DNA from 2 places in the Acidovorax sp. GW460-11-11-14-LB4 genome. Region 2 is predicted to be linked to the other one. Evidence: predicted binding sites of a transcription regulator. Region 2 holds the regulator's gene; the other holds the start of a gene.
The links. The regulator FNR, encoded in region 2, switches genes on or off when oxygen is low (the NO sensors DNR and NnrR bind a similar motif). The targets are predictions, from matches to a motif close to TTGATNNNNATCAA.

Region 1 (7,043 bases), on a different contig from region 2:
GACCCAGTTGGGTGCCGATGTGAACAGCACCCTGGACGACCTGCCCACGGTGCTGCATGTGCTGTGGCGCACCCGCGCCATCAAGGAGGCGGGGCGCGGCTTTTTTGCCGAGCACCCGCAGGCCCTGGGCGTCAACCTGGGGTGTGGCCTCACGCACCACTTTCAGTGGCTGGACACGGGGGCCAACCAGTGGCTTGATGCGGACCTGCCTGCGGTGATGGCGCTGCGCAAGCCCCTGTTGCCGCCGCAGTGCCCGCGCATGCGCTATGCCGATCTGGACCTCTCGCACCCCGGCTGGTGGCAGCGGCTGGGTCTGCCCACGCAGCGCAGCGCCACGCCGGTGCTGCTGTTGTGCGAAGGCGTGCTGATGTACCTGCTACCCGCGCAGGTGCATGCCGTGCTGGCCGAGTTTGCGCAGCACGCGCCGCCGGGCTCGCGCATGGTGCTGGATGTGATGACGCGCCAGGCCGTGGGTTGCGCGGCCCGCCACACCAGCGTAGGGCCTACGGGCGCCGAGTTTCGGTGGGGTGTCGGCCGCATGGCAGAGCTGGCGGCCGTGCACCCGCGCCTGCACCTGCTGCGCGAGCAAAGCGTGGCGGAGGGCTATGGCTGGGCCGGTATTGCCATGGACATGTGGTGGCGCCCCTGGCTCGGTGCGCCGCTGTATGGCCTGGCCACGCTGGGGGTAAGGGACGGCCCCCCCTGAGCCGCTTCGCGTCGTCCCCCTGAGGGGGACGCCACCGGTGGCCTGGCAAAGCCAGTTCCACGGTGGCGCTGGCGTGGGTCGCGCCCGTTGCAGAGCTTGGCTACGGCCTGAGCGTCAGTGCGCGCATCCATTGGGGTGGCTGGCCCGTCAGCTGCCCCACGATGGCCGCCTGCAGCGGTGGCAGGCGCCGCGCGCCCTGCAGCACCAGTTGCCGCAGCAGGCGGGGCACCGGGCGGGCGTCGGTGTACAGGCGCACGATGGCGTTGGTGCCCTGGTAGATGGGCCAGGCGTGGCGGTGGTGGCCTTGTGCGTAGGGGGCCAGGGCGTCGGCGCTGCCAATGTCCTGCCCGCGCTGGCGGGCGCTGACCAGCGCGGCCGTGAGCCGCTCCACCCCCGCCAGCCCCAGGTTGTAGCCATGCGCCGTGACCGGGTGCATGCCCACGGCGGCGTCGCCCAGCAGCGCGCAGCGGTGGCCCGCAAAGTGCTGGGCATACACGGACACCAGCGGGTAGGCGTGGCGTTCGCCCACCAGCGCCATGGGTCCCAGCCGGTCGTTGAACTGGGCCTGCACCTGGGTGGCAAAAGCCTCGGGGGTTTGGGCCATCAGCGCGGCGGCGTCGGCCGCGCCCGCCGTGACTACCACCGAGCACAGCGCCTGTCCCGTCTGTGGGTCATCGGGCAGGGGCAGCACGGCCAGCGTGCGGTCGTAGCCAAAACATTCGTGCGCCACGTTGCCGTGGGGCAGGGCGTGGCGCATGCGGCAGACGATGACGGTGCGGCCAAAGTCGGTCATGTCTGCGCCAAGGCCCAGTTGGCGGCGCGTGGCCGAGAAGCGGCTGTCGGCGGCCACCAGCAGCGGGGCGGTGAGGCGCTGGGGCGTGGCGTGGTCGCCAGGGCCCGTGTGGGAGGGCACGCAGTCCAGCTCGGCATGGCCGGGCAGCGCGGCCACGCGGGTGACCTGGGTGCCGGTGAGCAGGCGCACGCCCGGGGTGCTCGCAGCCACCGCGTAGGCCGTGCGCCGCAGCGCGTGGTTGGGCACGATGAAGCCCAGGGCGCCGGGAGTTGACACATCGCCGTGGGTGCCGCTGGCCGCGTTCAGTTGCAGCGCGCTGTGGCGGCCCAGCGGGCCGTCGTGCACCTGGGCCTCGGCAATCTGGCCCACCTCGTGGTCGGCCAGGTGCGCCCAGCTGCCCAGCCGCTGCAGCGTTGCCCGGCTGGGGTGGGTGAGGGCGATTTCGCGGCCGTCAGGTGCGGGCTGGGCCAGCGCGCGGTCGCCCTGCTGCTCCACCACGGTGGCGGTGAACCCGGCCTGTGCCAGGGAGATGGCCAGCGACAGGCCCGCCGGGCCTGCGCCGACGATGAGCACGTCGCTGTGGTGGGTGGTCATGGCGGGATGAATACAGGGTGACAAGGTGCCCGCCCCGGGTCGGGGAGGCCGCGCGCCATTGTGGGCGGGCGGGTCTGGGCACGCTTTGCCCTGCGTCAAGCCATGGCGTGGTGACGCTATCTAATTGATAGCTGTTCAGGCATATGGTTCTAGCGCCTGGGGGCTAAAACAATCGAAACTCAGTCTCTGGCTGCCTTGCGCGGGGTTTTGCTGGACTTCTTTTTGGCCGGGCCTGCCTTCTTGCCGCGCAGGTGCAGCACCCAGGTGACCAGCAGCCACAGGTAGCCCGCCGGGATGCTGTACGCCGCAAAAGCCGCCAGCGACAGCGGTGGTGCGGTGATGGAGCGCGGGTTGGCAATGGTCTCCAGCAACTGGCGCGTGCCGGTGCCCAGCGTGGGCGTGGCGTGCTGGCTGCCCGAGCGGGCCATGAGGGCGCCCATGAAGGTGAAGAACTCCATCAGCAGCGCGCCGATCAGAAAACAGGCCAGCAGGGCCATCAGCTGTGCAAACGCCCGCCGGTTGCCCTTGGCCAGGAACACGATCGCCGACACCAGCCACAGCGCGGGCAACAACAGGACCAGGGCGGGCCAGGCGGACAGGAGAGTGGACATGGGAGACACGGCAGGTAGCAACAGGCAGCAGGGGCCGCTGGTGCGGGCACCAGCGATTCATCGGCAGGGCGCCTCCAGGAAGGCGGTCGAGTGCGGATGATAGAGGCTGCCTGTCACCGGCTGATTCCGGCGGGTCGCGCGACCTGCCCGCCACCACCGGCCGGCGCTTACGCCGCCACAAAGTCGGCCACGGCCTGCAGCACCTCCGCCTGCTGCAGGATCTTGCGGTGCCCCAGCCCCTCGGTGGCCAGCAGCGCGGCACCCGGAATGTGGTCGCGGTAGGCCTCGCCGTCGGCAAAGCGGTTGATGCGGTCGCCCCGGTCGTGCACCACCAGCGTCGGCAGTGCAATGCGCGGGCCCACGGCGGGGGGCTCGAACTGTCGCATCAGGATGCCCTCGCGCGCCTCGATGCGCCGTTGCATGGCGGCGCGGGTGCGTTCGGACAGGCCAAACACCTGCGCGAACAGGCGCGTGTATTCGTGCGGCGAGGCGGGCGGCGCCAGCAGCACCAGCCGCTCGGTGGCCAGGCCCCGGCTGGCCGCATGGGCCGCTGCGTTGGCCGCCAGCGAATGGGCCACCACGGCGTGGGGCGCCGAGTCCTGCGCGTGCAGGCGGGCGGTGGTGTATTCGATGGCACGGGCGAACTGCGGCAGGTTGCTCACGCGGCCCCGGCTGCCGCCGTGTGCGGGCAGGTCCACCAGCACCGGGCGCAGGCCGCGGGCGGCCAGGGCGTCGGCCAGCGGCAGCATCTGGCGCGCATGCCCGCCCCAGCCGTGCAGCAGCAGCACCGTGGGGCCGTGCGGCTGGGCCTGGGGCCGGTACAGCGTGATCTCGGCGTCTTCAAACGCCAGGCGCTCCGTGCGCCAGTGGCCCGGTGGCACGGCGCTGCGGCCCGGTTTGCGCAGGGGCAGGGGCGTGCCAAACAGGCGGTAGGCCGCGCGCACGGCCAAGGTGGGCCACAGGCGCTCGGCCGTGCCCAGCGCCACACGCAGCAGGCGCATGCCGGGGTGCTCGCCGTAGAAGCTGGACGTGGCCTGCAGCGCGGCGGATGGGGAGGTGTTCATGGTGGGACTCCAGGAGGGAGATGGGGTAGATGGGGGAGGTGGACCGGGCGGACGGTCAGTAAAAGATCCAGTCCCGGTTGCTGCGCGGGAGGCTGGTGAGGGTGCTGCGCAGCGACCGGATGGCGCCCACTGCGGCCGCGATGGCGGCGATGCCCAGGATGATCAACATGGTGGTTCCTTTCTTCGCACGGTTGTGCGAAATTGGGACATAAAAAAACAAGAGCACTCCCTGGCACACCACCGCGTATCAAGCGGGGGAGGGGAGGTAACTCTTGACGAGGCGCGCCCAGGACGCCTCGGTGCGTGCCACTGCCTGCGGATCGCGCAGGAAGCGAACGTCGTGCAACAAGCCCATGATCAGGCCATAGATCTCGCCCACCAGCTGGTCGGGGGATGTGTCGGCCGCCAGGTGCCCGGCCTCGATGGACTGGATCACTGTGCGGCGCAATGCGGCGCGCCAGCGGGTGATTTCAGCGTGCAGCAGGTCGCGCAGCTCGCCCTCGCGGTCGTCCAGCTCGAAGGCGCCAGCGGTGTAGATGCAGCCCGTGAAGGCCTCCACGTCGCGCGTGCGGGCAATCCAGCGGCGCAGGATCTCCTGCAGGCGCGGCAGGCCCTTGGGCTGCTGCATGGCGGGCACGAACACGTCGGCCAGAAAGCGACGGCCAAACTCCTCGATCACCGCTTTTTGCAGCGCCTCGCGCGAGCCGGCCCGCGAGAACACTCCGCTCTTGGACAGGCCCACGCGGTCGGCCACGGCCTGCAGCGTGATCGACTCCAGCCCCTCGGCCGCAGCCAGGTCCAGCGCCGCGCCGACGATGGCGGCGCGGGTGAGTTCGGCTTTCTGGGTTTTGGCGTCCATGGGCGCAATTTAGCACGATTGTGCGAAACAAGGCAATCCCCGCGCTGTCAACCGGGCGACGGGTGTGGCTGGCCTCTGCCGGGCGCCGCTGGTACGCTGCGTCGCCATGGAGACAACACACAACACCCCGCCCTACATTCCCCAGATCCGCCTGTACCAGAACTGGCTGCGCGACCAGCGCGGTCTGCAGTTCGACAGCTACGACGCGCTGTGGCGCTGGTCCACCACTGATCTCGACGCCTTCTGGCAGAGCATCTGGGACTACTTCCAGCTGCAGTCGCCCACGCCCCACACGGCCGTGCTGGCGAAGAACACCATGCCCGGCGCTTTGTGGTTCCCCGGTGCGCAGGTCAACTACGCACGCCAGGCGCTGCGGCATGTGGATGCCGCCCACGCGGCGGGCCTGCCCGCCATCATCAGCCGCAACGAAAAGGGCCAGCACCGCGAACTGAGCTGGCCCGAGCTGCGCCGCCAGGTCGCGTCGCTGGCGCTGCACCTCAAGGCCCAGGGCATCCAGCCCGGCGACCGCGTGGCAGCCTACCTGCCCAACGTGCCCGAGGCGATGATCGCCTTTCTGGCCACGGTGAGCATCGGCGGCGTGTGGAGCATCTGCGCGCCGGACATGGGCACGCATGCGGTGCTCGACCGCTTTCGCCAGATCGAGCCCAAGGTGCTGATCGGCGTGGACGGCGTGAGCTATGGCGGCCGCGACCACGACCGCCGCCCTGTGCTGGCCGAGCTGCGCGAGGCCCTGCCCAGCGTGCAGCACGCGGTGCTGCTGGGCAATCTGGATGCTTCTGTTTCGATAGCTGGTTGGGCAAGCTGGACTAGCGCTACCGTCCAAAACGATGCAGAAACGGCGGCCTTCGAGCCGATGTGGCTCCCGTTTGACCACCCCCTGTGGATCGTCTACTCCAGCGGCACCACCGGCCTGCCCAAACCCATCGTGCACGGCCACGGCGGCACGGTGCTGGTGGCGCTGCAGCTCAAGGTGCTGCACAACGACATCGGCTGCAGCTACGAGCCCAACAGCTTTGGCGAGCGCTACCACTGGTACAGCTCCACCGGTTGGGTGATGTGGAACGCGCAGCTCAGCGGCCTGCTGTCGGGCACCACCTGCGTGATCTACGACGGCAACCCCGGCGGCAGCAAGGACCACCCCGACTGGGGCGTGCTGTGGCGCTTTGCGGCCGAGACGGGCGTGACTTTCTTCGGTGCGGGCGCGGCGTTCTTTGCCAACTGCATGAAGGCGGGCATCACGCTCAGCGACTATGGCGACCTCACGCGTGTCCGCGCGCTGGGCACTACCGGCTCGCCGCTGTCGCCCGAGGTGCAGCAGTGGGGCACGGCGCAGTTCGAGGCCATTGGCACGCGCGAGATCTGGTGGAACAACATATCCGGGGGCACCGACTTTTGCGGCGCCTTCATCGGCGGCAACCGCGAGATGCCGCAGGTGCCGGGCGAGATGCAATGCCGCATGCTGGGCGCGGCCGTGGAGTCCTGGGACGCCGAGGGCCGCCCCGTGCTGGACGCGGTGGGCGAACTGGTCTGCGCGCAGCCCATTCCGTCGATGCCGCTCTACCTGTGGGGCGACAAGGATGGTTCGCGTTACCTTTCGAGCTACTTCGACATGTACCCCGCAGGCCACGGCCGCCAGCCTGGCGGTGGCGATGGCCCCGCGAGCATGGGCGCAGTCTGGCGACATGGCGACTGGCTCAAGATCGGCGCCAACGGGGGCTGCGTGATCTATGGCCGCTCTGACGCCACCATCAACCGCCACGGCCTGCGCATGGGCACGAGCGAGATCTACAGCGCGGTCGAATCGCTGCCCGAGGTGCTCGACAGCCTGGTGGTGGACCTGGAGTACCTGGGCCGCGAGAGCTACATGCCGTTGTTTGTGGTGTTGCGCCCAGGCTACGCGCTGGACGATGCCCTGCGCGCGCGCATCAATGGCGCGGTGCGCACGGCGCTGAGCCCGCGTTTTGTGCCCGACGACATCTTTGCCGTGGCCGAGGTGCCGCGCACGCTGAGCGGCAAGAAGCAGGAGCTGCCCATCAAGAAACTGCTGCTGGGCCAGCCCATCGAAAAGGTGGTCAACAAGGACGCGATGGCCAACCCGGGGTGTTTGGACTGGTATGTGGCGTTTGCGGCGCAGCGGGCGAGTACGCTCCAAAAATGATAGCTGCTAGCGCTTATTGAATAAGCGCTAGCGCCTTGTTTGGATGCAAGAGTGAGTGCGGCGCTGAGGCGTGCTGCACCCCAGGGAGTCAGTCCAGCTTCGCGCCAGATGCCTTGATCAGCCGCTCCCACACCGGGCGCTCCTTGTTCATGGCCGCGGTGAACAAGGCCGGTGAGCTCTTTTGCACGTCAAAGCCCATGGCCGTGATGCGCTGGGCCACATCGGGATGCTCGGTGG
Region 2 (7,043 bases):
GCTGGTGGGTGTGGCTGTTCGTCATCACCATCGTCTTTGGCCTGGGCTACCTGGCTGCCTACCCAGGTCTTGGCAGCTTTACCGGCAAGCTCAACTGGACGCAAAAGGGGGAGTACGAAGCCGAAATGGCCAAGGCCAAGACGGAGCTGGAGCCCCTGTATGCCCGCTTTGTATCCATGAAGCCCGAAGACGTGGCCAAGGACCCGCAGGCCCATGCCATTGGCGAGCGCTTGTTCATGAACAACTGCGCGCAGTGCCACGGCTCGGATGCACGCGGCAGCAAGGGCTTCCCGAACCTGACGGACAACGACTGGCTGCATGGCGGCACACCCGAAAAGATCCGCGAGACGCTGGAGAAGGGCCGCATCGGCAACATGCCTCCTATGGCAGCGGCCGTGGGAACCCCAGAAGACGTGCGCAACCTGTCGCATTACGTGTTGAGCCTGTCGGGTAGCCCGCACGACTCGCTGCGTGCATCGCTGGGCAAGTCCAAATTTGCGGCTTGCGCGGCCTGCCACGGCATGGATGGCAAGGGCAACCAGGCACTGGGTGCACCCAACCTGACCGACGACATCTGGCTGCATGGCTGGGGCGAGGCTGCCATCACGGCCATGATCAACAACGGAAAGGTCAACCAGATGCCTGCACAGGCCGAGAAGTTGACCGAGGCGCAGATCGGCGTACTCTCTGCCTATGTGTGGGGCCTGTCGAACAAGCAGGTGGCTGCACGTTGATATGTCCGCCGGGCGGTGCTTGAGGCACTGCCCGGGTTTTCTTTTCAGAGTAAGCCTGTCCTCCGTTCATAAAGCGACACCATGAGCACACCCAGCGAGCCTGCTCGCAAGGTCATCCCGATTACGCCAGTCGCCGCCGATGCGTCCTCTGCGGGCGAGATCATCTCGCTGTACGAAGCGCAAAAGAAGATCTACCCGCGCTCGATCAGCGGATTGTTTGCGCGCTGGCGTTGGGGCATGGTGCTTTTGACGCAGCTGGTGTTTTACGGGCTGCCGTGGTTTGAATGGGGCCAGCGCCAGATGGTGCTGTTTGATTTGGGGGCTCGCAGGTTCTACATCTTTGGCTTGGTGCTATATCCGCAGGATTTCATCTATCTCACCGGCCTTCTGATCATTTCGGCGCTGTCGCTGTTCCTCTTCACCGCCGTGGCAGGGCGCCTTTGGTGTGGCTTTGCCTGTCCGCAGACGGTGTACACCGAAATGTTCATGTGGATCGAGCACAAGATCGAAGGCGATCGCAGTGCCCGCCTCCGTCTGGACAACGGTCCCTGGACGTTCGAGAAGATCCGCAAAAAGTTTCTCAAGCAGGTGGTGTGGATCGCCGTGGCCCTGTGGACTGGGTTCACTTTCGTAGGGTACTTCGTGCCCATCCGCGAACTGGGCAGCGAGCTGCTGGCGTTTGAAGGCGGCTGGCAGATTTTCTGGGTGCTGTTCTACGGTTTTGCCACCTACGGCAACGCAGGCTTCATGCGCGAGCAGGTCTGTAAGTACATGTGCCCCTATGCGCGCTTTCAGAGCGCAATGTTTGATAAAGACACGCTCATCGTCACCTACGACCCTGAGCGTGGCGAGCAGCGCGGCCCGCGCAAGAAGAACATTGACTACAAGGCCCAGGGGCTTGGCGACTGCATTGACTGCTCGCTGTGTGTGCAGGTCTGTCCGGTGGGCATCGATATCCGGAAGGGCTTGCAATATGAGTGCATTGGTTGCGGGTTGTGTGTGGACGCCTGCAATACGGTGATGGACAAGATGCAGTACCCGCGTGGCCTGATCCGCTATTCCACCCAGAACGGCGTGGCCAAGCGCTGGACGCAGTCCCAGATGCTGCGTCGCGTGTTGCGTCCGCGTGTGCTGATCTACACCGCCGTACTGGTAGCACTGTGCGTTGCCATGCTGGCCAGCCTGGTGGTGCGCACGCCGCTGAAGGTGGATGTCGTGCGTGACCGGGCCGCGCTCTCGCGCATTGTGGCGGGGGGCAAACTGGAGAATATTTACCGGCTGCAGATCATGAATGCCACGGAGGGCGAACAGCGCTACCGCATCAGCGCGCGTGGACTGGAGGGGCTGGAGGTGGCCTCCGAGGCCGAAGTGGATATTGGCGCAGCAGAGTCGCGCTGGGTGGCCGTGCGTTTGCAGATTCCGTACGGTTCTGCCACTTCGGGCTCGCATGCGGTTCAGTTTGACGTGCAGGCCGTAGGGGCAGCTGCCCATGTGACGGAAAAATCCGTGTTTCTTGTGCCGCGTTGAGCGGCATCCCGGTGGGGCCTTTCAGGGCCGCACTTTGACCGATATTGTTGAGGAGTAGAGCACCATGTCTTCAAACCCTGCCATCGCGACACCGGCAATTCCCGTGCCCTGGTGGAAGTTCGGCCATGTGTGGCTGGTGATTGCCGGGCCTGCCATCGTGATCGTGGCTGGCTTTGTGACGCTGTGGCTGGCGATTTCTCGGCCTGACCCGGTGGTAGCCGAGGATTACTACCGCCAGGGCATTGAGATCAATAAGACCTTGGTGGCGCCGGAGAAAAGCCTGGCACCGGCCCTCAAGGCCCGCAACCATGCGGCCACCCCTGTGCAAGACCAACCACGCTGACAACCCTCCGGTCGCTGCCCCCAGCGACCCCAGGCAGCACCAGGAGACAGAACCGATATGTGGACGCAACGCCTGATGTGGATTGCATGGCCCGCCTTCTTGATGGCGGGCGTGCTGGAGATGCTGGTTTTTGCCATGGTGGACCCCCAGGACCTGCACTGGTTCGGCCAGCCCCTGGCGCTGTCACGGCAAGGGGTGTACACCCTCGCATTTTTTGTGTTTTGGGCCATCACCATGGCCACGAGCGCATTGACGACACTGCTGTCCATGTCTCCGTTCGAGGTCAACCGGTGCCCGGTGCCCGATGGGGAGCGCCCCGACGATTGCCGCAAGACATCGTCCTGCCCCTGAACCCTTTTCGCCTGCTTGTCTGGGCATGCAATGCATGCCGTTTCGCAAGAGATGGTTGTACTTGGTGCGGAACCGGCCCTCCGCGTGGAAGTGGCTCGGTGTCAGTGTCGTCAGTGGCAGGTCTGCTGGCTGTTCACGATGCGTCGCAGGGCATCGGTGTCGAGGATGCGCACATGGCGCTGTTTGACTTCCACGATCCCTTCTTCCACAAACTTGGAGAAGGTCCGGCTGACCGTTTCGAGTTTGAGGCCGAGGTAGCTGCCGATTTCTTCGCGCGTCATGCGCAACACCAGTTCCGACTGCGAGAAGCCCCGTGCATGCAGGCGCTGCACCAGGTTCAGCAAAAAGGCGGCCAGGCGTTCTTCGGCACGCATGCTGCCCAGCAGCAACATCACGCCGTGCTCGCGCACGATCTCGCGACTCATGATCTTGTGCACGTGGTGCTGCAGGGCTGTGACTTCGCGTGACAGCTCTTCAATGCGGTCGAAGGGCATGACACACACTTCGGCGTCTTCAAGTGCCACCGCATCACAGGTATGGTGGTCATTGACGATACCGTCAAGCCCGATGATCTCGCCCGCCATCTGAAAGCCCGTGACCTGGTCGCGACCGTCTTCTGTGGCCACGCAGGTCTTGAAGAACCCGGTGCGGATGGCATACAGGGACGTGAAGGACTCGCCATTGCGAAACAGCGTCCCTCCGCGTTTGACTTTGCGACGGACGGCAACCACCTCGTCAATGCGCTGGAGCTGCTCTTCGTTCAAGCCCACGGGCATGCACAGCTCGCGGAGGTTGCAGTTGGAGCAGGCGACTTTGATGGTGAGCGGGTTCATAGGCACATGGACTTGGGTTGTTGGTCGAGCATATCGTGCATGCCGTACACGAACCTGAATACAGGGCGCGGGCGAGCGGCTGACCTTCATCAAATTGTCGCCGTATCGCTTGTTGGTTCACTTGATGCAGGTCAAGGACATGTCCCGGAGCCTACGGCACAGTCAAGGTGTACGCAAGGAAATTTCCCCATGACTGCTGTTTCGCCAGATCTTCTGCGCCGCTTTGACGTGCCAGGGCCCCGTTATACGTCCTATCCAACGGCCGACCGATTTGTGGAGGCCTTCGGTCAGGAAGATTATGTGCTGGCGCTGCAACAGCGCCGTTCGGGCACGCTGGCCAAGGCCATGCCGCTGTCCCTGTACGTGCACATCCCGTTTTGCGAATCCCTGTGCTACTACTGCGCCTGCAACAAGATCATCACCAAACACCATGACCGCGCCGAGGTCTACTTGCGCTATCTGAGCCGCGAGATCGACCTGCACACCGCGCACTGTGGCGTAGGACAGGTGGTGAGCCAATTGCACCTGGGCGGTGGCACGCCCACCTTCCTCTCCGATGCGGGCTTGCGGGAGCTGATGGCCATGCTCAAGCGCAGCTTCACGCTGGCGCCCGGGGGCGAATACTCGATCGAAGTGGATCCGCGCACGGTCAACTCCGAGCGTCTGGCGCTCCTGGCTGAATTGGGCTTTAACCGCCTGAGTTTTGGCGTGCAGGACTTTGATGCCGAAGTGCAAAAGGCCGTGCACCGCATTCAGCCTGCAGAGCAGGTTTTTGCACTGGTGGAGTCCGCCCGCTCGCTGGGATTTGATTCGGTGAACGTGGACCTGATCTACGGCCTGCCGCGCCAGACGCCAGAGTCTTTTGACCGCACGCTGGCGCAGGTGGCGCAGCTGCGGCCTGACCGCATTGCGTTGTATGCCTATGCACACTTGCCGGAGCGTTTCAAGCCACAGCGTCGCATCATCTCCGCCGAATTGCCCACAGGCGCGAGCAAGCTGTCCATGCTCTCGCGCTCACTCGATGCGTTCATGGACGCTGGGTATGTCTATGTGGGCATGGACCACTTTGCTCTGCCTACCGACGCACTGGCTGTGGCCAAGCGCCAGGGACGCTTGCACCGCAACTTCCAGGGCTACAGCACGCAGCCAGACTGCGACCTGATTGGGCTGGGCGTATCGGCCATCGGCCGGGTAGGGGCGACTTACAGCCAGAACTCGAAGACGCTGGACGAGTACTACGACTTCCTGGACCAGGGGCGGCTACCTGTGGTCCGCGGGCTCGCCCTGACCCGCGACGACCTGGTGCGCCGCGCGGCCATCATGGCCCTGATGTGCCAGGGCGAGCTGCTGTTCGAGCCGATGGAGCAGGCGTGGTTGATCGATTTCCGCCAGTACTTCGCAGCAGAGTTGGCGCAGCTGGAGGGTATGCAGGAGCAGGGGTTGGTACGGGTGGGGCCGGAGGGCATTGAAGTGACCGCCACCGGGTGGTTCTTCGTGCGCGGTATCGCCATGGTTTTTGACCGTTATCTGCAGGCGGACCGCAACCGCGCCCGGTTTTCGCGCATCATCTGACACCTATGCTTGCCACTGTTGGCTGGACTGCTTTGCTCATGGGACTCGCTGGCGGGTCCCATTGCTTGGCCATGTGTTCCGCGCCGTGCGGAGCATTGGTGCGGCAGGGCGGCGCACCACAGGCGGACGGTGGTGCGGAGCAGGAGGTGCGCTGGGCGCCGCGTGGTGGTGCGCTGCAGCGCACCATGGCCTTTCACGCAGGGCGCCTGGTGGGGTATGCCAGCGCAGGTGCACTGGCGGCCTTGGCCATGGACAGTCTGGCATGGCTGACCCAGCAAACCAGCGCGCTGCGCCCCGCCTGGACACTCATGCATGTGGCGGTGATGGCCTGGGGGCTCATGATGATGGTGCAGTCGCGGCAGCCTGCCTGGGTGGAGCAGGCGGGCCGCTCCGTGTGGGCGCGTGTTCGTCCGCTGGTCGGGGCACCGGGCGGAGTGATGGCGGCCGGGGTCCTGTGGGCCCTGATGCCTTGTGGACTGCTCTATTCGGCCCTGTTGGTCGCGGCGCTCAGCGGGGGGGCGCTGGAGGGTGCCCTGACCATGGCTCTGTTTGCAGTGGGCAGCGGGGTGTGGCTGGTGGGCGGCCCCTGGGCTTGGAGCAGCCTTCGCAACCGCCTGAATCTCGCGCGGGCGCAGTGGGGCACGAGGGCCGCAGGCGCCATGCTGTGCGCGGTAGCTGCCTGGGCGCTGTGGATGGATCTCATTTACAAGCCGTCGCTCTGGTGCCGCTGAGCGCGCGGCGTTGATCCGTCCACATCACCCCAGTCGCCCCGCGGCAGGAAGGTGGGCGATGCCTTTGTCGCGGGGACCGGGGTGGTCCAGCCAGGCCCGCTTTCAGTCAAGTGTTGCCGGATCGCTGCGCGGCCTGTCGGTTCTTCGCCACGTCACTGGAACTGGTGATAATCTGCGTAACTATTGGTGGCATTGATGTCGCCATGTATCGTGCGCCTGACGTGAACTCATCCATCCTCATCGACATCAGCCAACTGCGTGTCGGCATGTACATCCAGCTCGACGTGGGCTGGATGCATCATCCGTTCCCGACCAGCAGTTTCCGGGTGGCGTCGTCGGAGCAGATCACCACCTTGCGGGAGCTGGGACTGACCGAGGTGCGTTACGTCCCCAAGAAGAGCGATCCTGAACTCCAGGAGCTGGTGCCGGCCGCCTGGAGCGTGCCTGAAATGACAGTGCCGCCGCCCAACGGCCTGGATGCGCCCGGGCCTGGCACGACCACTGTCGTGGACCCCGAGGCACAGCGTCGCCGTGAGCTGCTGGAAGCGCAAAACCGGGCCTTGGCCGCCTGCAACCAGCGTTTCTCGGAAGCCACGCGGCAGTACCAGTCCATGGAGCGCACGGTGTCAGAGCACCCGGACCAGGCCAGGGCCAAGGGGGAGGCGCTGGTCTCTGGATGCGTGACCGAACTGCTGGAAAACGGCGACTCCGTCATCCGGCTGCTGTCCGAGGGCGTGGGCGAGCGCAACGGATTGCATCCCATCAATGTGATGGTGATTTCGCTGCTGCTGGGTCGGTCCCTGGGCATGAAAAGCGAGGAGCTGCACGATCTGGGTGTGGCAGCATTGATCCACGACATTGGCAAGCTCAAGCTTCCGCCCAATCTGCGCCAGCCCACCCCGTCCATGATCCCCATGGAGCGCACGCGCTACGAGACCCACGTGGCGGAATC

Region 1: a site for FNR is predicted at 2,179-2,192, ahead of ubiM (5-demethoxyubiquinol-8 5-hydroxylase UbiM). Genes of this name have one in related genera too.

What each region holds. Positions count from the first base shown of each region.
Region 1 is NZ_JBWKYJ010000118.1:976-8,018, reverse strand. Features, by position in the region: gene AC07X4_RS23350 (class I SAM-dependent methyltransferase) at 1-706, shown strand, start outside; gene ubiM (5-demethoxyubiquinol-8 5-hydroxylase UbiM) at 807-2,093, opposite strand; gene AC07X4_RS23340 (hypothetical protein) at 2,273-2,704, opposite strand; gene AC07X4_RS23335 (alpha/beta fold hydrolase) at 2,872-3,768, opposite strand; gene AC07X4_RS23330 (TetR/AcrR family transcriptional regulator) at 4,016-4,627, opposite strand; gene AC07X4_RS23325 (acetoacetate--CoA ligase) at 4,734-6,806, shown strand; gene AC07X4_RS23320 (Bug family tripartite tricarboxylate transporter substrate binding protein) at 6,895-7,043, opposite strand, start outside.
Region 2 is NZ_JBWKYJ010000018.1:41,823-48,865, reverse strand. Features, by position in the region: gene ccoP (cytochrome-c oxidase, cbb3-type subunit III) at 1-734, shown strand, start outside; gene ccoG (cytochrome c oxidase accessory protein CcoG) at 816-2,261, shown strand; gene AC07X4_RS09440 (FixH family protein) at 2,326-2,604, shown strand; gene AC07X4_RS09435 (hypothetical protein) at 2,662-2,955, shown strand; gene fnr (fumarate/nitrate reduction transcriptional regulator Fnr) at 3,066-3,788, opposite strand; gene hemN (oxygen-independent coproporphyrinogen III oxidase) at 3,978-5,360, shown strand; gene AC07X4_RS09420 (sulfite exporter TauE/SafE family protein) at 5,366-6,091, shown strand; gene AC07X4_RS09415 (cyclic di-GMP phosphodiesterase) at 6,313-7,043, shown strand, end outside.